One region of the Shewanella yunxiaonensis genome, then DNA from elsewhere that is predicted to be linked to it. Evidence: predicted binding sites of a transcription regulator. Region 1 holds the regulator's gene; each other region holds the start of a gene.
What was found. Region 1 encodes MetJ, which represses methionine synthesis genes. Its sites were predicted from a motif close to TAGACGTCTAGACGTCTA; they were not measured.

Region 1 (2,209 bases):
CTTTCCACGCCCCCCAAACTTTCTGCAACAGAGAAATAGCGCAAAGCGCCAAGAAAAGCTTCCACTTCGGCATCACTGCCTTTCAGTTCGAAACTGACCATAGCACCAAAGCCAAGTTGCTGTTTCGCCGCAATTTCATGACCCGGATGCGTTTTCAGCCCAGGGTAATACACCTTCTGTACTTGCGCGCTACTTTGCAGCAGATCCACAATTTTAGCGGCATTATTTTGGTGCTGCTGAATACGCAGTGCCAGTGTGCGCAGGCCGCGTAATGTCAGATAACTGTCGAATGCACCGCCGGTCAGCCCCAAGGTGTTAGACCACCAGTGTAGCTGTTCTGCCAGCGCCGCATCTTTTGCAATCACCGCACCACCGACAACGTCACTGTGACCGTTGATATATTTGGTGGTGGAATGCACTACGATATCGGCGCCCAGCAATAACGGTTGCTGTAATGCGGGAGACAGGAAGGTGTTATCCGCCACCAACAGTGCTCCCACGGCGTTACAGGCCGCGGCAACACTGGCGATATCGATTACCCGCAGCAAGGGGTTGGAAGGCGTTTCAATCCATACCATCTTTGGCTTACGCGCCAGAGCTTGTTGTAATGCCGCCGCATCGGTCTGGTCGATAACCGCCAGCTTAAACTGGCCTTTTTTGGCTAAATGGGTAAATAACCGATAACAACCGCCATAACAATCATGGGGTACAACCAGCAGATCATCGGGGCTCAATAGACTGGTCACCAACGTAACCGCCGCCATACCACTGGCGGTAATAACTGCTGGACACCCTTGTTCCAGTTCACCAATCGCATTTCCGAGAATACTGCGAGTTGGGTTACCAGAGCGACTGTAGTCAAACTGCCGCGGAGTTTTATGCCCATCAAAGGCATAATTGGTCGAAAGATAGATGGGCGGAACCACTGCACCATGCTGATTATCGGTTTCAATTCCCTGACGGACGGCGATGGTGGCCATTTTCCGCTCTGTCATTTTCGACTCCTTAAATTCTTTTCAAGAAACACCATAAAGATGTCTGGACGGCTAAATTCTACCAAGTCGCTTGTTGGCGTCAATAGGCATCGAGACGTTTAGACGTCCAAATGTATAGAATTCCATTTTTGTGATACAGTATTATGGCCCGACATTTGACTGTCGGATGTAAGAGTTTAAAATCGGCAGCGAATTAGTGACATAGCAGGTGCAACATGACTGAATGGAACGGCGAATATATCAGCCCTTACGCTGAGCACGGGAAGAAAAACGAACAAGTAAAAAAAATCACTGTGTCTATTCCGCTAAAAGTGCTCAAAGTACTGACGGATGAACGCACCCGGCGTCAGGTGAACAACCTACGTCATGCCACCAACAGCGAATTGCTGTGCGAAGCATTTCTGCATGCTTATACCGGCCAGCCATTACCAAATGATGAAGATCTGTCCAAGGATCGCCCGGACAGTATCCCGGCCGAAGCGAAACAGATGATGGAAGATATGGGTATCGAATGGGAAGAAATGGAGTAAATGCACTGTTTCCATCGCTGCTGTTTTAACCCTTCTCTATACAGCCGGGCAACGCCCGGCACAGTACTTCCGTCATGTGGTCGTTAGTCGATCCGATCACCCTGATTCTGGCATCACTGATCATTTTTCTGGGTGCCATCACCCAAAGTCTGCTGGGCTTCGGACTGGCAGTGGTCTCTACCCCGCTGTTATATATCGTTGATCCAGAGTTGGTGCCGGTACCGGTGATCATCCTCAGTTTTTCTATCGCGCTGCTTACCTTATTACGAGAACGCGGCAATCTGGAACTCGGCGGGCTGCAATACGCCTTAGCCGGCAGAATTCCGGGCAGCTTACTGGGCGTTACTTTACTGCTGGCACCACGTGCGATTCTCGGTTTAATCATTGCGGCCATTGTAGGACTGGCAGTGTGGATGAGCCTGAAAAAGCTTACCGTCGCCGTCAACCGCCGCAGCTTGTTCATCGCCGGGCTGTTTTCAGGTATTTTTGGCACCGTAGCTGGCATTGGCGGCCCACCGATGGCGTTATTGCTGACGGGCCGAGACGCCGGAAAATTTCGGGCGGCACTGTCAGCCTTTTTTATGGCAAGTACCTGTATTACCTTGGCTATTCTGGCAGTATCGGGCCTCATCACAGTACGACATCTACTACTATCGGCATTATTACTACCCGCAGTATTTTTAG
Region 2 (2,209 bases), 970 kb from region 1:
CACTCGCTCAGGTGGCACCTGAGTGTTGTGTAATAATTCCCTTATCACTGTGGCAGCCAGCTGTGGGGCGGGCACCGATGCCAGGCTCCCCAAGAATCCGCCCATCGGTGTCCGCCGTGCGGCGACGATCACTACTTCATCAGTGATTGCTACGCCCATCTTCGCCCCCTTGATAATTATGGGCTTCTCCCCAAAAGAAGCCTTCTTCGTTAAGCGACGCTACAAGATTACGTTTACGCGAACGTAAAGCAACTAGCCGTTGGTCTAATATTAGGTCACGCTGAAAAATTTGCGAGAGGATCGCCGCAGGAAAGCCGACAATGGCGAACCAATTGATGAGAGTGGACAACATAAACAAAAGGCCACCGTTAACGGTGGCCTCATGCTTCATTTAGGCTTTGCGCTGTTCCCAGGGAGTTTTCGCACTGAGATCGCTCAAGTCATACGGTGTCAGCTGATAGACGTAATAGTTGAGCCAATTACTGATGAGCAGGTTACCGTGACCAAACCAGCGAGCAACGGGTTCGGCATTGGGATCATCGTTGCGGAAGTAGTTTTGCGGGATCTGCGGATTGATGCCTGCGGCTAAATCTCGGAAATACTCGTCGCGCAAAGTGCCTTTACGGTATTCCGGATGCCCTGTCACAAACAGATTACGGTGGTCATTGCTGATCACTAGATAAGCACCGGCCTGTTCAGACTCAGCCAAGACTGACAATTGCGGATGGGCCTTTAATTCTGCCACGTCCATCTGTGCATAGCGGGAATGTGGCGCATAAAACACATCATCAAACCCACGCAGTAACGGTATATGGGCTTTTACCCGAGAATGTTCAAACACGCCGGAACACTTAACATCGAGAATTTTACGTTTCAGCCCGTACAGATGAAATAACCCGGCATGAGCTGCCCAGCATAGAAATAACACGGAGGTCACATGCGTCTGTGACCAATCGATCACCTCTTTGATATGATCCCAGTAAGTGACCTCTTCAAAGTCCAATTTCCCCAGTGGCGCACCGGTGATGATCAAACCGTCAAAGTTACGCTCTTTCACTTCCTCAAAATCGCGATAGAAAGTGTTAAGGTGATCCATTGGCGTGTGTTTGGACTCTTTATCATGGATACGCAATAAATCGATATCAACTTGCAGCGGTGTATTACTGAGCAAACGCAACAGTTGCGTCTCAGTTTCGATTTTGTTGGGCATCAGGTTGAGGATCAACACCTTCATTGGCCGGATGTCCTGCATGGCCGCCCGGCTCTCAGACATCACAAAGATATTCTCAGACTCAAGCACATCGGCAGCAGGTAAATTATCAGGAATTCTTACGGGCATCATCCGCCTCTTACTGTTTGATAGAGACTCTCGGTTCTCTGGTTTACGCTTGATTATTCGTACTGGCTGACTTTCTTCTGCAAAGCTAACGCTGAATGGAGAAACTGCAATACGGACTGATGATTAGGATCATACATAAAGACATCTGGATGTCTACACTTCCATGATTAAATCTTGAGAAGGCGTCACTATCATCCTATCATAAAGCCCATTTTCTGCCGCAGAGTCACATTATGTCCGCTACTTCAGCCATTATTGTTGGTGCCAGTTCCATGTTAAGTAAAGAGATTGCCAGGCAATTATCCGCCGAAGGAGTTGCACTGGCGTTATTGGCTCATGACGCTGAATCTATAAGGGAATTCGCTGAGGAATTACCGGCACCGGCCAAAGTGTATGATTTCACCATTGAAGACCCACAGATATTGATCCCGCAGCTTGAAGCCGTATGGCGGGAGATGACGGACGTGCGGCTAATTCTGGTTAACACTGGACTCAATTCCTATCACCCTGAATTACCTTGGGCGTTAGAGCAGGAAATCATTGAGGTCGATGTTCGAGGGTTTGCAGCCGTCTGCAATACCGCGTTTCGGTTATTCCAAAAGCAAGGTGTTGGACAGATTGCGGCGATCAATTCCATTGCGGGTCTGCGAGGTGGTCCCAGTGTAGCGTTTCATGCTGCAAAAGCCTTCGCTCAAAATTACCTGGAAGGGCTATCTATGCATGCCCAACGGTTAAAACTCCCTATTACCATCACAGATATTCAACTGGGACTATTAGACAAGGCTGCATTACAACGCAGCCGACTATGGCTATCACCCGTCGATGAAGTTGCACGCCAAGTGGTGGATGCACTGCTTAAGGGTAAGCGCC
Region 3 (2,209 bases), 1.1 Mb from region 1:
AAACATCAACTGCCGTCAGGGCCGGCACCATGGGCCGCCTCCACCAAAAATATCATTACATGTGCAGTAGGCTAACAGTTTAAGACTGTCTGCTGCCAGCAATCAGTGCTGGCAGCAGCACATTTGGGCATTTTTTACAGCTGCCAATGCAGTTTTGGCTGGCATTCCCATTCGCCATCCACTTCATGAGCGTCTACTTCTATCTTCAGCACGGAACCATAAGGCAGTTCCAGACCGTTGAATACACCATTAAGCGGTAATTCGCCTGGATTCAGCATTTCGCTGATCAATGTGCGCATCACGCCACCGTGAGTGATCAAAAGTGCGGTGTGCTGCTCACCATGCAGCAATTCCTGGATTAACGATTCCCAACCGCGGGTTACCCGGCGATACAGTTCTCGCACGGTTTCACCCGCTGGGGGCGTATGGTTTAACGGATCAGCCTGATAGGCGGCAGTGGCCTTCGGATAATCTGCCTGCAGCGACGCATAGGACTTACCGTCCCATTCACCGAAATTCAGCTCCTGCAACCAGTCGGCTGTTTGCAGCGGACTGTCAAAAAATTCCGGCATCTCGCTGGCCAGTCCATCGGCGAACTGGCTACAACGTTGCAGTGGAGAACTCAGCAACAACAATTTACCTTCAGGCAGATGCTCACACAGCTCTCGCCAAGCGTTCCACATTTCTGCCTCACCTTGCTCGCTCAAAGGCGACTCGGTACGGCCTCTTAGAATATCGCCATCGGCGCAGCTGCCGTGACGCATCAGATATACTGTCAATTTTCTGTAGCAGGACATGATGGTTCCTTCGATTTAACTACCCGGGCTAAGGGGCAACAATTTCACCTTGCCGCAGAACGCCGGAATCCTTATTATGGACGTCTATACGTATAAACATCCAAAACAACCCTGTAGTTATTCCGCAGCCATACTATGATGCAAGTTTACTATCATAATCACAGTAATGTGATCTGGATCATAACTCAAATTTAAAAGTTTGTATTTGTTAATTTTTATTTTAGGAACAAGTAATTAAGGCTTCCAATGATTAGCAATTCTGCCATCGCTGCAACACAGCAAATCCACAATGCGCTAACCCAGCGTATTTTGATTATCGACGGTGCAATGGGCACCATGATCCAGAGCTTCAAACTGGAAGAAGCAGATTATCGTGGTGAACGTTTCCGCGACTGGCATTGCGACGTCAAAGGTAACAATGATCTGCTGGTATTAACTCAGCCGCAGATTATTAAGTCTATCCACCGCCAATATCTGGAAGCCGGTGCAGACATCATCGAAACCAACAGTTTCAATGCCACCACCATCGCCATGGCTGATTACGATATGCAGGCGCTGGTGAGCGAAATTAACCAACAAGCGGCCCAACTGGCACGCGAAGCCGCCGACGAAGTCGCTGCGGCTACTGGGATTCCGCGTTATGTCGCCGGGGTTCTAGGTCCCACAAACCGTACTTGTTCCATTAGTCCCGACGTCAACGACCCAGGCTTTCGCAATATTCACTTTGATGCGTTAGTGGCGGCATATGTGCAAGCCACTGAAGCGCTTATCAAAGGCGGCGCGGACATGCTGATGGTCGAAACCATTTTCGATACCCTCAATGCCAAAGCGGCGCTGTTCGCGATTGATGAAGTGTTTGACAAACTTGGTATTCGCTTGCCAGTAATGATTTCCGGCACCATTACCGATGCCTCAGGTCGTACGCTGACAGGCCAGACAACCGAAGCTTTCTACAACTCACTGCGCCACATCAAGCCGTTGTCATTTGGCCTTAACTGCGCGCTTGGACCGAAAGAATTACGCCCTTACGTGGAAGAGCTGGCGCGCATCAGTGAAACCTTTGTTTCCGCACACCCTAATGCCGGTTTACCGAATGAATTTGGCGGTTATGATGAAACGCCGGCGCAGATGGCCGAGGTGATTGGTCAGTGGGCCAAGGAAGGACTGGTTAACTTAGTTGGTGGCTGCTGTGGGACGACTCCGGCTCACATCAAAGCCATCCGTGAGGCCGTCAGTCCATATCAACCGCGACAACTGCCGGAGCTGCCAGTGGCCTGCCGCCTGGCCGGGCTGGAACCGCTGACCATTGACGCCAACAGCTTGTTCGTTAACGTCGGCGAGCGCACCAATGTCACCGGATCAGCCAAATTTCTGCGGCTGATCAAAGAGGGGCAGTTTGAAACTGCACTCGA
Region 4 (2,209 bases), 450 kb from region 1:
CTGCGCGTATGGTGCCAGTGTTTGCGCTAACAGATCCAGATCGGCGGCCCAGACATTGCGACCATTGATGACGCCGGCAGACAGTATCTGCTCGCTGCGCAAAGCCGCAGCAAATGGTGCTAGCTGCTCCGGAGCACTCACCAGATCCAGATGCAATCCCGCCACGGGTAATGCCGAAATTAACTGCTGATGATGGGCAACGCTACCATAGTAACTGGCCAGCAACAGTTTTACCGGCGCCGTTTGCAACACCGCATACGCTTGCGCATATGCCTGTTGCCATAGAGGTGATAACTCCAGTGCCAGCGCAGGTTCATCCAATTGCACCCAACTGACACCCTGCTCGGCAAACTGTGTCAACAACTGCTGATAGGCCAGCAGCAACCGGGGCAGCAGTTGCAGCTTATCAAACGGCTCCCCCACAGTTTTGGCAAGATGCAGAAATGTTATCGGCCCGAGCAACACCGGTTTGACCTGATACCCCTGAGCCTGCGCTTCTTTCACTTCATCGAACCACTGTGACCAACAGAGACTAAACTGCTGCTCTGCCGTTAGTTCCGGCACCAGATAGTGGTAATTGGTGTTGAAATACTTGGTCATTTCTGCCGCGGCTGCCGCAGTCCCCGTTGGCGCCCGCCCTCTTGCCACCCGGAACAACGTGTCCAGATCGACCTCACCCTGACGGTGACGCGGCGGGATCACACCTAACGTTGCACTCAATGTCAGTACCTGATCGTAGTAAGCGAAATCACCTACGGGCAATAAATCAAGACCTGCCTCGGACTGCCACTGCCAGTGCGTACGTCGCAGCTCAGCGGCCTGCGCCAACAGCTGTGATTGGCTCAGTTCGCCACGCCAGTACTGTTCCAGGGCAAATTTCAATTCGCGGCGACGGCCGATACGGGGAAACCCCAGATTATGTAATGTCATGCTCACACCTCACTCCGTTGGCTGGATAAATAACGCCTCGTTCAGCAATTCAATATAGGCGTCTAGACGTCTGGAAGTTTATTGTGATAGTCTCTGCCCAATCAAACGAAATGGCTTCAACACCAACATGAGCAGGATTCATCCGGGATGAGCATGATAGAACTCAGGCACTTGTGGACATTATTAGCCCTGAAAGAATGCGGTAGTTTAGCGGCGGCGGCCAAAAAGCGATTTGTCACCCAGTCGGCACTGTCACACCAAATTAAAGAATTGGAAACGCGGATCAACTCATCGGTGTTTATTCGCAAGAGCAAACCGCTGGCATTTACTGAAGAAGGCACACGGCTGTTATTGCTGGCTGAGGAAATCTTGCCAAAAGTACAGGAAACCGAAAACCTGCTGAAACAAGGTAGCAACCTGATACAAGGACCTCTGCGTGTCGGTATTGAATGTCACTCATGTTTCCGTTGGTTAATGCCAGCCATGGAAGCGTTCAAACACAAATATCCGGAAGCCAGACTCGATCTCTCCAGCCGTTACCTGTTTGATTCGCTAAGTGCGCTGGAAAATGATGATTTGGACTTAGTCCTGACCTCGGATCCAGTTGCCAGCCATACCATTGCTTACCAACATCTCTTTGAATTTGAAGTTGACTTGGTCGTTAGCAAGGAGCACCCGTTAGCAAAATTTGATTATGTTTTGCCTCAGCAGTTAGCCAAGCAGCCGATCATCAGCTATCCGGTGCCCCTCGAACGACTAGACTTGTTTCGTTATTTTCTGGAACCCGCCGGCGTGGCACCCGGCCCTCAAAAAACCAGTGACCTCACTAACGTGTTATTACAACGGTTGGCCTGTAACGAAGGCGTCGCCGCCCTGCCCAACTGGTCAATGCGCGAAGCTCACGGCCTGAGTCTGAAAGCGTTAAAACTGGGAAAGGATGGCCTCAAACGGCCACTATTCGGCGCATATCGACGTAATGCTGCCAATAGTAACATGATTGAGCATTGGTTGACGCTGGTCGCTACAGAAGCTGTCGCCCAACAGGCCCCCCATTGATATTAACATCAATGGGTTACAGTGGATTTAACAGCAAGCCTCGCTGAGCTAAAATGCGTCGCAACACCAATCCTGGAGAGTTAGCATCACGGGTCTGCCGCAGATTATGCGCAATCATGAATTCATGTTGCAGCTCATCATCCAGCCCCAACGCCTCAAATGCGCCCAATGTCAGCGATTTTTGCTGAGTGTCGATCAAACTTTTGATGATACTCAGCGGGAA

Region 2: metA (homoserine O-acetyltransferase MetA) is a predicted target of MetJ. The motif match lies at 1,486-1,503, and genes of this name have one in related genera.
Region 3: metH (methionine synthase) is a predicted target of MetJ. The motif match lies at 875-892, and genes of this name have one in related genera.
Region 4: metE (5-methyltetrahydropteroyltriglutamate--homocysteine S-methyltransferase) is a predicted target of MetJ. The motif match lies at 986-1,003, and genes of this name have one in related genera.

The regions. Positions count from the first base shown of each region.
Region 1 covers NZ_CP073587.1:3,322,645-3,324,853, forward strand. Annotated here, with positions in the region: gene metB (cystathionine gamma-synthase) at 1-995, opposite strand, end outside; gene metJ (met regulon transcriptional regulator MetJ) at 1,211-1,525, shown strand; gene KDN34_RS15150 (sulfite exporter TauE/SafE family protein) at 1,600-2,209, shown strand, end outside.
Region 2 covers NZ_CP073587.1:2,349,706-2,351,914, forward strand. Annotated here, with positions in the region: gene KDN34_RS10760 (thiolase family protein) at 1-159, opposite strand, end outside; gene metA (homoserine O-acetyltransferase MetA) at 392-1,339, opposite strand; gene KDN34_RS10770 (SDR family NAD(P)-dependent oxidoreductase) at 1,573-2,209, shown strand, end outside.
Region 3 covers NZ_CP073587.1:593,722-595,930, reverse strand. Annotated here, with positions in the region: gene KDN34_RS02760 (ABC transporter ATP-binding protein) at 1-31, opposite strand, end outside; gene KDN34_RS02755 (histidine phosphatase family protein) at 135-797, opposite strand; gene metH (methionine synthase) at 1,044-2,209, shown strand, end outside.
Region 4 covers NZ_CP073587.1:2,873,363-2,875,571, forward strand. Annotated here, with positions in the region: gene metE (5-methyltetrahydropteroyltriglutamate--homocysteine S-methyltransferase) at 1-930, opposite strand, end outside; gene KDN34_RS13210 (LysR family transcriptional regulator) at 1,084-1,986, shown strand; gene KDN34_RS13215 (HDOD domain-containing protein) at 2,003-2,209, opposite strand, start outside.